2 regions of the Arthrobacter sp. TmtSoilC51 genome follow, and region 2 is predicted to be linked to the other one. Evidence: predicted binding sites of a transcription regulator. Region 2 holds the regulator's gene; the other holds the start of a gene.
The links. The regulator LexA, encoded in region 2, represses DNA repair genes until DNA is damaged. The targets are predictions, from matches to a motif close to TCGAACANNTGTTCGA.
Positions count from the first base shown of each region.

Region 1: the regulator LexA is predicted to act here: its motif matches at 4,645-4,660, upstream of ACZ5G6_RS14170 (DUF6504 family protein).

Region 1 covers NZ_AP035877.1:3,115,102-3,122,856, reverse strand. The annotation lists gene ACZ5G6_RS14205 (MBL fold metallo-hydrolase) at 1-129, opposite strand, end outside; gene ACZ5G6_RS14200 (S-(hydroxymethyl)mycothiol dehydrogenase) at 126-1,211, opposite strand; gene ACZ5G6_RS14195 (mycoredoxin) at 1,350-1,607, opposite strand; gene ACZ5G6_RS14190 (SOS response-associated peptidase) at 1,774-2,520, shown strand; gene ACZ5G6_RS14185 (hypothetical protein) at 2,521-2,910, opposite strand; gene ACZ5G6_RS14180 (TetR/AcrR family transcriptional regulator) at 2,957-3,496, opposite strand; gene ACZ5G6_RS14175 (FAD-dependent monooxygenase) at 3,555-4,610, shown strand; gene ACZ5G6_RS14170 (DUF6504 family protein) at 4,744-5,088, shown strand; gene ACZ5G6_RS14165 (DNA polymerase III subunit alpha) at 5,092-7,755, shown strand, end outside.
Region 2 covers NZ_AP035877.1:1,819,345-1,827,099, reverse strand. The annotation lists gene priA (bifunctional 1-(5-phosphoribosyl)-5-((5-phosphoribosylamino)methylideneamino)imidazole-4-carboxamide isomerase/phosphoribosylanthranilate isomerase PriA) at 1-563, opposite strand, end outside; gene ACZ5G6_RS08345 (CG2302 family histidine operon protein) at 599-757, opposite strand; gene hisH (imidazole glycerol phosphate synthase subunit HisH) at 758-1,519, opposite strand; gene hisB (imidazoleglycerol-phosphate dehydratase HisB) at 1,516-2,142, opposite strand; gene ACZ5G6_RS08330 (histidinol-phosphate transaminase) at 2,189-3,307, opposite strand; gene ACZ5G6_RS08325 (LysM peptidoglycan-binding domain-containing protein) at 3,386-3,745, opposite strand; gene lexA (transcriptional repressor LexA) at 4,103-4,846, shown strand; gene ACZ5G6_RS08315 (ATP-dependent DNA helicase) at 4,856-6,913, opposite strand; gene hflX (GTPase HflX) at 6,906-7,755, opposite strand, start outside.

The DNA of each region.
Region 1 (7,755 bases), 1.3 Mb from region 2:
GTCGATGACGATGCATTCGGTGTCGTCGCCAATGATCCAGACGTTGTTGTCAACGTCCCACGTCCCGCCGTCCAGGGAGAATGTCCCCGAGGTTACGACGCGATCGATAGTGATGGTGGATTCAGTCACAGCTCGACCACCGATCGCAGGACGGCTCCGTGGTGCATCTTGTCGAATGCCTCTTCAACTTGGTCGATGGTAATTCGTTCGGTGACGAAAGCATCGAGGTCCAGTTTGCCCTGCTTGTAGAGGTCCACGAGCATGGGGAAATCGCGTGAGGGCAGGCAGTCCCCGTACCAGGACGACTTGAGTGATCCACCGCGTCCGAAGACATCGAGGAGAGGCAGTTCAAGGGTCATTTCCGGTGTGGGAACGCCCACCAGGACGACCGTTCCTGCGAGGTCGCGGGCGTAGAAAGCCTGCTTGTAGGTTTCGGGACGTCCGACGGCGTCAATCACCACGTCTGCGCCGAAGCCGCCGGTGAGCGCACGGATTTCTTCCACGGGATCCCCGGCTGAGGAGTCGACGGTGTGTGTGGCACCCAGGTCCTTGGCGCGCTGAAGCTTCTTGGCGTCGATGTCGACGGCGATGATGGTGGTTGCGCCCGCGAGTGCGGCTCCGGCGATTGCTGCCACGCCGACACCGCCGCAGCCAATGACGGCAACCGAATCGCCGCGTTTGACGCCGCCAGTGTTGAGGGCAGCGCCCAAGCCTGCCATGACGCCGCAGCCGAGCAGCCCTACCGCGGCGGCATCGGCGTCGGGGTCTACTTTGGTGCACTGCCCGGCGGCGACCAGGGTCTTTTCGATGAAGGCGCCGATTCCCAGTGCAGGCGAAAGCTCGGTGCCGTCTTCGAGTGTCATCTTTTGGGTGGCGTTATGCGTGTTGAAGCAGTACTGGGCCTGGCCGCGGTTGCAGGCGCGGCAATTGCCGCAGACGGCACGCCAGTTGAGGACGACGCGGTCGCCCGGAGTGATGTCGGTGACGTCGGGGCCGACTGCACTGACTACGCCGGTGGCTTCGTGGCCCAGCAGGAACGGGAAGTCGTCGCTGATGCCACCGAGCTTGTAGTGGAGGTCGGTGTGGCAAACACCGCTGGTAAGGATGTCGACGAGGGCTTCGCCGGGGCCGGGTTCGGGAACCAGGATTGTTTCGAGGGTGGCGGGTGCGCCTTTGGAACGCACGACGACACCTTTGACTGCATGGACCATTAATGTTCCCTTCGGACTCGCGGAGAGCGGGCCGGCTTAAGACAGCTGGGCCCGCTACGGATTCCCATTCTGTCTATCACAGGTGGCAGACAGTGCGGGGATTGTTCCGTGCGGACCCAGCGAGGCTTCAGGCGCAGCTTAGGCGGCGAGCCGGCTTTCAACTTCCGAAGCAGAAGGGTTGGTTGCTGCGGTTCCGTCCGGGAAGAGGACGGTGGGGACGGTGCGGTTGCCTCCGTTGAGCTGCTCGACGAGTTCGGCCGTGCCATCCACTTCTTCGATGTTGATCTCGGTGTAGCCGATGCCTTTGGCGTCCAGCTGCTTCTTCAGGCGGTTGCAGTAGCCGCACCAGGTGGTCGAGAACATGGTGATGGTGCCGGAGTCGGGAGTGAAATCCACAGAGCTCTCCTCAGTTTGGGTCGTTTTCACGGGTGGTTCGTTGGTATCAACCGTAACCCGCAGCCTAATAATTCCCCTGAGGCCGGGAACTGGGGTTACGTCACATTCCGGACTGGTGTGTCCTTGAACCACGCGGCAGACTGTTCCCATGTGTGGACGTTATGTGATGGCCCGTGCCGTGGGGGATCTGCTGGCCGACTTTGATGCCGAGCTTGAAAATGAGATCGCCCTCGAAAAATCGTGGAATGTGGCTCCAACGGATGCTGTTCCGATTGTGCTGGAAAGGCTCGTGGACGATGGATTGAAACGGCAGCTGCATGTTGCGCGCTGGGGGTTGGTTCCCTCATGGGCCAAAGATCCCAAAGGCGGCGCGCGCCTCATCAATGCCCGCAGTGAAACTCTCCTGGAGAAGCCGTCCTTCCGAAAGGCCGCCGTGGCCAGGCGATGCGCTGTTCCTGCCGATGGCTATTACGAGTGGAAGAAGGGCGAAGGCAAAAGCAAGCAGCCCTATTACGTACATCCGGCAAACGGCGAAGGGCTGGTCTTCGCCGGCCTTTATGAGTGGTGGCGGGACCAGTCGATGTCCAATGACGACCCCGCCCGTTGGCTGCTGTCCATGTCCATCATCACGGCCGATACGCCCACGTCCGAATCGGCCCGTACACGGCGCAGCGCTTCCGTCTTTGACGAGCTGACCGCTTTGCATGACCGGGTTCCCCTGCCCATGAGCCGGGACACCATGGAAGCCTGGCTGGATCCACGGCAGGACGATGCGGCCGGTTTGGTGGACATGGTGCGCTCAAGGGCGCACGATGCCGCTGCTGACTGGACGCTCGACGCCGTCGGGGCAGCGGTCGGAAATGTCCGGAACAACTCACCGGAACTCATCGAACCGGTGGAGGGCCTTTTCTAGCTAGAGCGATTCCGTGACCGGCACGCCGGCCTGGAACTCGCGCCCGTCCGCCTCGCTGAAGGCTGTCATGACGTGGCCTTTACTCAGTCCATGTATGGCCGACATCGGGAAGTTTCCCGTGATCACGTTGCCGGAGTGTTCCACGCCCTTGATGTCGTAGTTTTCCTCGGCGCTGAGTGAATGGTTGAAGGAGTAAAACGAGATCGCTTCTCCGTTCATGAACTCAATGCCCAGCCTGCGCTGGGAGGAATAGTCCTCGCTTGCGGCAACAAGGCCCACGACGTAGGCGCCGGAGCCCGGTATGTTGCCTTCGATTTCGAATCGAGCAACGAGGTTGTCATCGGCGGCGGAGATGCTGACCTGCTTCAGGAGTGCGTCATTGGTACTCATGCCACAATCCTGCTCTGTGGACCCGCCCGCGTCCACCCCTTTGCCCTCATCCCTCCAAGAGGCGGCGAACGTTGGCCGCAACGGTGGATCGGTCCATGTCCTGTCCGCGGCGGGCAGTCAGGAGGTGCATGGCCAACCCGTCACCGTAGTCCGATACCGCTTCAGCGCGGGCCCTTGCGTCAGTCACTCCCATGGAACCCAGCATCTGTTCAAGGGCTGAAAGCATTCTTTGGTGCCCGGCGGCCACAACGTCGGGCTGGTCCAAGGCAAAGGCGAATCGTGCCCTGGTCAGTTCAGCGTGGTTTTTTGCCAGCGCGAGCAGTGCCCCGGCGAGCTGTTCCGCCAGGGCGGCTACCGACGTCGGGATTTCGGATCCGCCCTGCTGCTGCAGCAGGAGCGAATCGCGTTCTTCAACGCGGTCGACGGCGGCAGCTACCAAAGCGGCACGGTTGCGGAAGTAATTGGAAGTAGTTCCCACGGCGACGCCCGCTTCGGCGTCAACGGCCCGATGGGTGAGTCCCTTGAGGCCTTTGGCAGCCACCACGGTGAGGGCCGCGTCGGCAAGGCTGGTTCGTCTGTCCGGCATGGCGAAAGTCTAGCCTTTAACCTCCCAATTACTACAAATGTAGTAGTAGAGTGGCGGCATGAAAAAGGTGGATATCGTCGGTGGGGGCATAGCGGGCCTCGCCCTTGCAGGAACCCTTGATCCCAGCCAGTTCCACGTCACTGTGCACGAACAGCGGGCTGACCTCCCAGCGGTGGGAACAACCCTGGCCATGTGGCCCGAGGCCCAGGAAGCCCTGGCTTCGTTGGGCATCCTTGGCGCCATCCGGGAAAACAGCCCCCTCATCAAAGGCGGTGCACTCAGGAGCTCCGCAGGCACTCCGTGGATAAGCGTGGAGGGGCAGAACCTTGTGGGGGTCGCCAGGCATACGCTCCTGCGGTTCCTCGACTCCGCCGTGCCCCCGACGGTCCAGAGGCGAAACGGAAAGGTGGACGCGGTTCCAGGCGACTCCTACCTGGCAGTAGCGGCGGATGGGGTGCACAGCATGGTGCGGCGCTCCGTGTGGGGCCAGGGGTGTGCCGCCAAGCTGACCCCCTACCTCGCCGTTCGGGGCGTCATTCCAGAAGACCCGGGCAGCGAAAGCATAGGTGAGTACTGGGGGCGCGGGGATCTCTTTGGCATCGGCCCATCAAGCGGCGGAACCAACTGGTACGCGTCCTTCCGCAGCGGCATGGGACCTGAAGGAATCGACGTCGGCGACGCCCTTGATTTGGCACGACGCCGCTACTCCAAGCACGCGACGGGCATCCAGCATGTCCTGAATACGGCGACGCCCGAAACGTCATTGGCACAACGCATTTGGACCACCCCGCCGCTATGGCGCTATTCGCGGGGCAATGTTGTCCTCATCGGAGACGCGGCCCACGCCATGGCGCCCAACCTTGGGCGGGGCGCCTGCGAATCGCTGATAGACGCCGTCACCCTGGGAAAGCTGGTCAATACCATGCCCCTGGACCAGGCCCTCACTGCCTACAACCGTCAACGTGTGCTTCGGACCCAGCAATTCCGCCTCGGGTCATCCCTGATGATGCGCGTCGCGCTCGCAGAGAGTGCCCAACCCCTGCGTGACAAGTTGCTCGAACTTACTGCCAGGCGGAAGTCCAAGGCGTCTCCAGGGAGCAAAACTTCCCAGTAGGTTTTGTCGGGGGAGCGACGTAAACTGGATATATTCGAACATACATTCGAATAGCGATTTTGCTGACAGGCGATTTTGCTGACCAGGTAATTTTGCTGATCCAGGGCGATGCCCCCAGGCAAGGAGTGTGGATATGGGGCTTTTCAGTGAGTCCGTGGACGTCATCTGCACGGAAACGGGAAGGCCACAAGCAATCCAGTGGAAAGGAATCCACTACGTCGTCACCAACGAACCCATCCGGTGGTACGAGCGGCGCCAATGGTGGGTGGAAGAAAGCAGGGCCCCTCTAGGAAGCGGCGCAGGCTTGGTAGACCACGAGATCTGGCGGGTCCAACTTCAGCGCCCACAGGATGAAGGGCAATCCGGCAAGGCCATAACCCTTGACCTCGTCCGACATCTCGCCAGCGGCCGCTGGCGGCTCCTTCGCATCCACGACGCCGCACCGGCCCGGGCAGTCGAACCAGACGAAGCCGCCTGAACCTTGAACTTCACACACCTGCACGTCTCCACAGCCTTCAGCGCCCATTACGGCGTTTCCTGGCCAGACGAACTTGCCCAGTCCGCAGCAGCAGATGGCGCAACAGCTCTCGCCTGTACAGACAGGGACGGCTTGTACGGCATCATCAAACACCTCAAAGCATGCATGGACGCCGGCATCGACCCCATCATCGGAGTGGACCTCGCCATCTTCGACGACGACGGCGACCACCGCACCCAAGTTGCGGGCCGCGTCGTCGTACTCGCCCACGGCAACAACAACGGCGCTGGCTACCGCGCCCTCTGCCGCCTCGTCTCCGACGCCCATGCCCGCACCTCCGGCAAGGCCGGGGGAGTGGTGCCCGTCGCCGTAACAAGGGCAGAACTCGCATCGAGGACACTGGACCCAAAAACCCTCAAACCCGTGCTTACCGTCCTCATAGGACCAGACTCCGATGTAGGCCGTGCCATGGGAGGGCGGAAATATCTTCGGCCCCGGACACTCTTCAAACAATGGATTGACGCCATGCCGCCCGGGACTATCGTTGCCGAGGCCGTATCCCACCTGAGCGCCCCTGGAGAACCCCTCAGCACAGCCCACGCTGTGCGCATGCTCAAGCTCGCCTTTGAATACAACATCCCCGCCATCCTCAGCAACGCCGTTCGCTACTGCGCCCAGGATGGCGCCCCAACCGCGGACGTCCTGGACTCCGCCCGCACACTAAAATCCCTCCCCGAACTTTCCGCAGCCCCCCTGCTCCAGCCAGCAGGTCAACTACAACCAACAGGTCCACTACAACCAACAGGGCAGGGCTGGTTGAAGAACGCCCAACAAATGCTCCAACTCGGTAAAGAGATCATGGGCGCGGCAGGGCAAGGAGCAGCCGGGCTGAACAAACTGCTCTCCAACACAGAAGCGCTCGCCGATAAATGCCGCATCGATCCCATCCTGGACATGGGATGGAAGAAGCCCGTTGTCCCTGAAGCCTCCATCATTGGCATCGACCGTGACCCCATGGTGGAACTCATCCAACGATGCGAGGCAGGAATCACCCGGCGCTTCCCAGGCATCAAAGGCGATGCGGAAGGGCAGATGCGCTCGCGGTTGGAACATGAGCTCGGAATCATCGGCAAGCTTGGTTTTGCCTCCTACTTCCTCACAGTGGCCGAAGTGTCCCGGATGATCATTGAAATGGGCGTCCGGGTAGCTGCCAGGGGCTCCGGGGCCTCGAGCTTGGTTAACTACCTGATCGACATCAGCCAAGTTGATCCGATCCGGCATGACCTCATTTTTGAACGATTCCTCTCGGGGCGCCGGTCAACCCTTCCTGATATTGACATCGACGTCGAAAGCGCCGAACGGCACAACGTCTACCGGAAGATCTTCGAGCGTTTCGGAGCGGAACGGGTGACCCTGATGAGTATGCAAAACGGTTACCGCGCCCGCGGTGCTGTCCGGGACGCCGGCATGGCTCTTGGCATGGACGAGGCTGAAATCGGCGAAATCGCCAAGCAGTTGTGGCGGTTCTCAGCCCGCAAATTCAGGGAAGCGTTGGTTGAAAAGCCTGAACTCCGTGAGTTTGCCGGGCGTGTGGAGTCTGGACGCGGAGGGCCGGGAGGCATGGAGGAAAACCAGCAGCTGGACCTGCTGGTGGATCTCACTGAAAGGTTGGATCGCCTTCCACGGCACATTTCCATGCACCCCTGCGGGGTGATCCTGGGGGACGCCACGCTCCTGGACAGAACACCGGTGCAGCCCAGCGGTTTGGGGCTACCCATGAGCCAGTTCGACAAACACGACATGGATCCCATGGGAATGCTCAAACTGGATGTCCTGGGTGTGCGGATGCAAAGTGCCATGGCGTTTGCGGTGCGGGAGGTTATCCGCCTGCACCCTTCCAAGGCAGAGGTAGTGGCGGCGGGCCACCATCCTGTGGAGCCGGGAAGCACAGGTCCGGACTATATTGCGGAGGACGGACGGATTGACCTCAATGCAGTGCCATTCGACGACGAGCCCACTTATGAGTTGATTCGCAGTACGCATACGTTGGGCTGTTTCCAGATTGAGTCTCCTGGCCAGCGTGAGCTGATTGGGAAGATGGCACCGCGGGAATTCAATGACCTCATTATCGATATTTCCTTGTTCCGGCCTGGGCCCATGAAGTCGGACATGGTCCGTCCGTTCCTGGAGCACCGGCATGGCTTCGCGCCTGAGGTGTACCCCCACCCGGACCTGAAGCCCGTCTTGCAGGAAACCCATGGCGTCACTGTTTTCCATGAGCAGATCCTGAAGACCTTCCACGTCATGACAGGGTGCGGTTTGGACAGGGCAGACGAGTTTCGCCGGGCCTTGGGTGACGAGATCCACGAACCGGAAGTGGAGAAGTACTTCCGCCGGGAAGCGATCAAGAGATACTCACCTGACGTCGTGGACAAAGTGTGGGGAACCCTCAAGGCCTTTGGCAGCTTTGGTTTCTGTAAAGCCCATGGAGCTGCCTTTGCAGTGCCCACCTATCAATCGGCGTGGCTGAAAACCCACCACCCTGAAGCGTTCCTGGCGGGGCTTTGGGAGCACGACCCCGGGATGTACCCCAAACGCCTGCTGGTTGCTGAGGCCCGCCGTTTGGGCATTCCCATCCTGCCCTTGGATATTAACCGCAGCCAGGCT
Region 2 (7,755 bases):
CGCAGCAGGTCCACGTTCGGTCCCTGCAGCGTTCCATCCTTGGTGACATCGGTGACAACGTAGCGTGCACAGCCGGCATCCTCCAGACGGGCAAGGACCTCCCAGAGGTCCCCGCCTTCCTTCGTCCAGCCACGTCCAGCCAAGGTGGTTCCGCGAACATCAAGCCCGACGGCGATTTTGTCACCGAAGCGGTCGATCGCACGGCGGGTCCATTCCGGGTCTTCCAGTGCCGCTGTGCCCAGGTTCACCCGGGCAACCCCCAGCGCCAGGGCGCGTTCCAGCGACTCGTCATCCCGCAAACCGCCGGACAACTCCACCTTGACATTGAGCTGGGACACGACCTCGCTGATGAGGTCTGCGTTGTTGCCGCGGCCAAAGGCGGCGTCGAGGTCCACCATGTGCACCCACTCGGCACCGGCGTTCTGCCAGTTCAAGGCAGCTTCAAGGGGCGTTCCATAGCTGGTTTCCGAGCCAGCCTCACCTTGCAGCAGGCGGACTGCCTGGCCATCAACGATGTCAACGGCAGGGAGGAGTTCCAGAACGGACTGGGCGGAGGTGGTCATGTGGGTCCTAGGAGTTGATTGGGGACGCGCGGCGTTCAGTTGCCTGGAAGCGTCAGGAGATAGGCGGCCAACAGGGACATCCCCGCCAGCACATAGAAAGAAACGGAAACCCACAAGGGCTTCTTCTGTTGATGGAAGGAAATGCCTCCGCCCACCAGCACACCGGCGAGGCCCATAAGCACTACCGACCACATTTAGGCTGCGCTACTGTCGTCCGATGCCGGAGCCTGTGCCGCCTTGGATCCGGGTTTCCGGAGTCCGTCCACCCAGTTACGAAGGAGCCGCGCCCCGGCATCGCCGGATTTCTCGGGATGAAACTGGGTTGCACATAGGGGGCCGTTTTCAACGGCAGCGATAAAGCGTGCACCGTGCTCGGACCAGGTCACCAACGGTGGGGCCATCCGGGGCTGGACGACATCGAAGTTCCACTCCTGCACGCCATAGGAGTGCACGAAGTAGAAGCGTTCCTGCTCGACGCCAGCGAAAAGCTTGGATCCTTGGGGCACATCCACCGTGTTCCATCCCATGTGGGGAACCACGGGGGCCGGAAGGAGTTCAACTTTGCCCGGCCATTCGGCCATGCCCTCGGACTCGGTACCGTGCTCGACGCCGGCTTCGAAGAGGACCTGCAGGCCCACGCAGATTGCCAGGACGGGCCGTCCACCGGCGACGCGGCGGCCAATCATGCGGATGGCATCCACAGATTTGAGTTCTTTCATCACCGTCTCAAAAGCACCCACGCCCGGGACCAGCAGCCCGTCAGCGTTCAGCACGTCTTCAGGCTTGGCGCTGAGGACCACCTGGGCACCGGCACGTTCAAGGGCGCGAACGGCGGAACGAACGTTTCCCGAACCGTAGTCCAGCACGGTAACGGTGGGCTTACCCTCGGGCGACTCCGGCTTGACGGCGGCCGAAGCGTGGGTAACGGCGCCGTTCTTCAGAATTTGTCCACTCACAGCGCCCCCTTGGTTGACGGAATGCCCTCGACGCGAGGATCCGACTCAACTGCTGAGCGAAGAGCGCGCGCAAAGGCCTTGAACTGGGCTTCGACAATGTGGTGCGGATCGCGGCCAGCAAGGACATTCATGTGCAGGCAGATACCTGCGTGCAACGTGATTGCCTCAAACACGTGGCGTGTCAGCGAGCCCGTGAAGTGCCCCCCGATCAGGTGGTACTCCTGTCCCGCAGGTTCCCCTCCGTGCACCAGGTACGGGCGTCCGGAAACGTCCACGACGGCATGCGCCAGGGCCTCGTCCAAGGGAACCGTTGCTTCGCCGAAGCGGCGGATGCCGGCTTTGTTGCCCAAGGCTGTGCGCAAGACCTCACCAAAAGTAATGGCGACATCCTCCACCGTGTGATGCGCATCAATGTGGGTGTCCCCGGTGGCTTTGACGGTCATGTCAATCAGGGAGTGCTTGCACAACGCCGTCAGCATGTGGTCATAGAAGGGAACCGTGGTGCTGATATCCGAGACACCGGTGCCATCGAGGTTGATTTCCACCAGGACGGAGGATTCGCTGGTGGTGCGCTCCATGCGAGCAGTGCGGGCAGCGGACGGCGTGGCGCCGGTTTCGCTCATTGGGACGTCCTTATACACGAAGGGTGGGGTGGGTCTATTGACAAGTTTAGTTGGGCTGGGACGCCGGGCTGCCCAGGAGGGTTTCCAAGGCCTCAAGGAAGACCGTTGTTTCCTTCTCCGTTCCGGCAGTCACCCGCAAGTGTCCGGGAATTCCGACGTCGCGGATCAGGACACCCGCCTCCAGCAACCCCTGCCAAATGGCGTGCGGGTTCTCCAGACCGCCAAAGAACACATAATTGGAGTCCGAGGCCGAGGGCTTGAGTCCCATTCGAAGGAGTTCGGTCACAATGCGATCGCGTTGGACCTTGATGTCCTCGACGTCAGCCATGAGCGCTTCGCGGTGGTTGAGGGCTGCCAAAGCGGTGGCTTGCGTGACTGCTGAAAGGTGGTACGGCAGCCGGACGAGCCTAATGGCATCCGCAACCTCAGGTGCGGCGGCCATGTAACCCAGGCGGGCACCAGCCAGGGCAAAGGCTTTGCTCATGGTGCGTGAAACGATCAAGCGCTCCCGTCCGGCAAGCAGCGTCAGTGCGCTTGGTGTGTTGTCGTGCGCGAACTCGTGGTAGGCCTCGTCCACGATGACGATAGCTTGGCTCGCCTCGCCCGCCTCGTACACGGCTTCGACCACGTCCAAACCCAGTCCGGTGCCAGTGGGGTTGTTCGGAGAGCACAGGAAGACGATATTTGCGCCAGTCTCCTTCACCTGGGCAGCAGCAGAAGCTGCGTCCAGCCCATAGTCATCAGCACGAACGCCGCGGACATACTCGGTGTCGGTGCCACTGGCAAGCAACGGGTACATGGAATACGTGGGAGGGAAACCCAATGCCTTGCGCCCGGGGCCACCAAAGGCCTGCAAAATCTGTTGCAGGACCTCGTTGGAGCCGTTCGCGGCCCAGATGTTGTCCGCGGAAAGCCCGTGTCCGAGGTAATCCGCCAGGGATTCACGGAGTTCCGTGAATTCGCGGTCAGGATACCGGTTCAGGCCAGTAGCCGCGGCAGCAACGGCCTCGGTGATCGCCGCTTGCACATCTGCCGGCACGCCATGGGTGTTCTCGTTGACGTTGAGCAAAATCGGGACGTCAAGCTGCGGTGCGCCATACGGGCTCAGTCCACGCAGATTGGTCCGGAGGGGAAGTCGGTCAAGTCGCTCAAGCTGGTCACTCACCAAGACAGTTTAAGGTGCCAGTGCGACTGCGGAGTAACTGTGACGCCGGAGGCGCTTTTTGCGCACCCGGCCGACCGTTTAGTTGGCGGGAACGAAAAGCTGCTGGCCCGGCTGGATGCGTCCTCCGCGGAGGTCGTTCAACTGGATGATTTCCGCGATGACATCGCGGGGGTCGCGCTCAGGAGCGGCCGCACCAGCAATGCCCCACAGGGACTGCCCGGGCTGGACAGTAACCGTGACAGCAACGGGCGGCTGCAACTGGGCCCGCGTATCCGAGGCTTTGGCGGGAGAGTTGATGAAGCCGGCCAGGCTCAGCAGTGCGGCAAGGAGCAGCATGGCAGGGATGCCGAAGAAGACGATCCTGCCGCGCCGGGTAAGCCGGAGACGCGTAGGCGCCGGGGTGTTGCGGAATTCGTGGAACGTTGAGATTGCGGACATGAGCTGAGCCCTTCTGAGCGATTGCCTGCATCGGATGCCCGTTGCCGGCTGCCAATTCCTTGTGTTCGCTTGGATCAACGTCCGGATGTTCGAACACTTTCTTCGAACATCCAGCCGATGGTCCGCGTTTATAGAACACATATTCGAAACTTGCTATGACATTTTTAGCACTTATCAACGAACGGTGTCGAGACTCGCTAGAACGAATGTTTGATAAACGCCTGTGCCTGGCCTAGGTTTGAGTGAAGAAACAGGCACTGTTTCAGTGGAACAGGAGGGTCTGACATTTTTCAGACCCGACCATCCCCGGGCACACTTCGGATCGTGACCGGGCGGAACGGAAGGGCATTGGCGAACATGGCAGCGAAAGCCACCGGCGGCGGGGTACCCCTGCGGAGCCAGCAGCCTCAAAAGAGTCCCAAAAGCCTGACTGTCCGGCAGAAGAAAATACTGGAAACCATTCAGCGGTCCGTCAATGACAACGGGTATCCGCCGAGTATGCGCGAAATCGGGGACACCGTTGGTCTCGCAAGCCTGTCCAGCGTCACGCACCAGCTCTCGCAGTTGGAAAAGCTCGGGTACTTACGGAGGGATCCCAAGCGCCCCCGCGCCATGGAAGTCCTCATGCCATTGACGCTTGATGGCGGGACGATTCCCGGCGTGGAAGCGGCCACCACACTGCGCAGCGCAGGTGGACTCGCTGTGACGGAATTGGCCAGTGCCAGCGACACCGCAATGGTGCCCTTGGTGGGAAGGATTGCAGCCGGCGGGCCAATCCTCGCCGACCAGACCATTGAGGACGTCCTGCCCTTGCCCCGGCAGTTGGTGGGCCACGGCGAACTGTTCATGTTGAAGGTCGCTGGCGACTCAATGATCGATGCCGCCATTTGTGATGGTGACTGGGTAGTTGTCCGGCGACAGAACGACGCCATCAACGGCGACATCGTCGCCGCCCTCCTGGACGACGAAGCCACAGTGAAAACCTTCCGCCAGCGCGACGGACACACATGGCTGCTGCCCCAGAACACGCAGTACGAACCGATTCTGGGAGACCAAGCCACCATTATGGGCAAGGTCGTCTCTGTCCTGCGTTCCCTCTAAGGCGTTCGCCTACGTTTTCTTTGTGCCCAGGCGTTCCAGAACGCCGCGCACCACGTTGCGATCCGTCGTCGCCCAAAACGGTGGCAATGCGGCGCGCAGGAACCCTCCGTACCGTTCGGTGGAAAGCCGTGAGTCCAGCACCGCCACCACACCTTTGTCGGCGGTAGAGCGAATAAGGCGCCCTGCGCCTTGCGCAAGGCGAATTGCCGCGTGGGTAGCCGACACCGCCATGAACCCGTTGCCCCCGGACTGCGCAACGGCCCGCGAGCGTGCAGTCATCAGCGGATCGTCGGGCCTCGGGAACGGAATGCGGTCGATCACCACAAGGCGGCATGAACCACCAGGGACGTCAACGCCTTGCCACAGGGACATCGTGCCGAAGAGGCAGGTGTCCGGTTCATCGGCAAATTGCTTTACCAACGCTGCCATGGTGGATTCGCCCTGGCAGAGGATGTCCACATCCAGCCGCGGGCGCATGGCGTCTGCGGCTTCCTCGGCCGCCCGCCGTGAGGAAAACAGGCACAAGGCTCCCCCGCCGGATGCACGGATGAGGTCTTCGAGCTCATCGAGGGCCTCGGCCGACGTACCGCGGCCGGGCTTAGGCAGGTGTTTGGCCACGTAGAGGACGCCCTGCTTGGGATAGTCAAAGGGTGATCCGACGTCCAAGCCGGTCCAGCTCGGCGCCCCGTCCCCGATCAGTCCGAGGCCGCCCGCTGCAGGCTCAAACGCCGATCCAATTGCCAGCGTCGCGGAAGTCAGCACCACTGTGTGCCCTGCAAATAGGCCTTCCCGCAGCCTCCCCGCCACGCTGAGTGGGGCGATGTTGATCAGTGCCGGCGATGTCTCATCCGGCTGGGAGTAACCCTGCTGGGGATCGAAGGTGCTGTTTCTGGAGAACCACACCACTTCACGGTTCTCCTTGGCGGCGAGCATCCTCTCGCACAGTTCCAGAATGAGCATGAGCCGGGAGCGCGCAAGCTGCCGACCGCCGTCGACCGCGTTTGAAGAGTCAGTCTTCGAATCCGACAACGCGGCGCGGGTGGCATCCCGCAGTTGGTCCAGGCAGTCAAGTTGTTCGTCGTTGAGCCCATTGGGCAGCAAACCGTTGGGGACTCCGGCAATAGCCATATCCAGCCGGTCCGCAGCAGCATTCAGGGCGTCAACGGTGATGGCCGTGTGTTTGCGGGCGCTCGAGGCGGCCGCATGGACCATCGCCACGGACAACTGGCCCGAAACGGCCCCCGTGACCCGGTCCTGAAGCTCGTGGGCTTCGTCAACCACCACGACGTCATATTCAGGCAAGACTGCGAGTCCTTCAAACGCGCTCACGGCCAGCATGGCGTGGTTGGTGACTACGACGTCGGCTTCGGCGGCCCTGGCGCGCGCCAGCTCGCTGAAGCACTCCTCGGCAAGTGGGCACTTCTGTGCTCCCAAGCACTCCATTGACGTCACAGACACCTGCCGCCAGGCACGATCCGTGACGCCAGGCATTAGTTCATCCCGGTCCCCTGTGGGGGTCGTTTCGGCCCACTCGCGGAGCCGTACTACTTCCTTGCCCAATTGCGACGACGGGCCCCCAACGGCCGCTGCGAAATGCGGCACGCTGGTGTCCTCGCCAAGGGAAAACAGTTGGCCTTCCGACGGCTCCTCGCTGGGGAAGCCCCCTTCGAGCTTTTGCAGGCAGACATAATTTGCCCGACCCTTGACGAGAGCTACGTTCACGGGCCGTTCAAGGGCCGGGCTTATGGTTTCCAACAGCCGGGGCAGGTCCCGGCCCACAATTTGAGTCTGCAGGGCCAACGTAGCGGTGGACACGAGTGTCGGTTTGTCGCTGTCCATGGAATGCGCGATCAACGGAATCAGGTAAGCCAAGGACTTACCTGTCCCCGTTCCCGCCTGGACGAGCAAATGTTCACCGGACTCGATTGCCCTGGTGACCTGTTTTGCCATCTCGTGCTGGCCTGCACGGCTTTGACCGCCCATTCCAGCAACAGCTTTGTCCAACAGTTCGAGGGTGAACTTCTCCCCCACCGACTCGACGACGTCCGCCGCCACCTTCTCAACCATGGCTGACGAATGACTCCAGCTCGGCGGCCAATCCTTCACGGACCATGGCCACCACACGGGTTCCGCTTTCCTCGTGCTCGAGGCTCAGGATTTCCGAATCGGAGTTGTGCAGCTTGTTGATCATGTCACCGCGGTCGTACGGGATGAGCACCTCGAGGCGGACGCCCGGCCTGGGAATGGACCGGCTGATCTCTTCCAGGAGTTCCGGGATGCCTTGGCCTGTGCGGGTGGAGACCACTGCGTGCCGCGGCTCTTTCTGCTTCAGGCGTTCCACCACAAAAGGATCCGCGACGTCCACCTTGTTCAGGACGATGATTTCTGGAACCTTGCGGGCGTCCACCTCGGTGAAGACGGCACGTACTGCTGCGATCTGCCCCTCCGGGTCCGGGTGGGAGGCGTCCACGACGTGCAGGATCAGGTCTGCGTCTGCAACCTCTTCCAACGTGGAGCGGAAGGCTTCCACCAGCTGCGTAGGCAACGAGCGGACGAATCCGACGGTGTCAGCAAGGGTGTAGCCGATGCCATCCGGTGTCTGCGCCTTCCTGACCGTGGGGTCCAGGGTGGCGAACAGCGCGTTTTCCACCAGCACCCCGGCATCCGTCAGTCGGTTCAGGAGCGAAGACTTTCCGGCGTTGGTATAGCCAGCGATTGCAACTGAAGGTACGGCATTACGACGGCGGTTGGCCCGTTTGGTCTCGCGGGCCGGCTTCATCGCGGCGATCTCCCGACGCAACTTGGCCATGCGTGTACGGATCCTGCGGCGATCAAGTTCGATCTTTGTTTCACCGGGACCACGGGAACCCATGCCGGCTCCGGCGCCACCCACCTGGCCACCGGCCTGG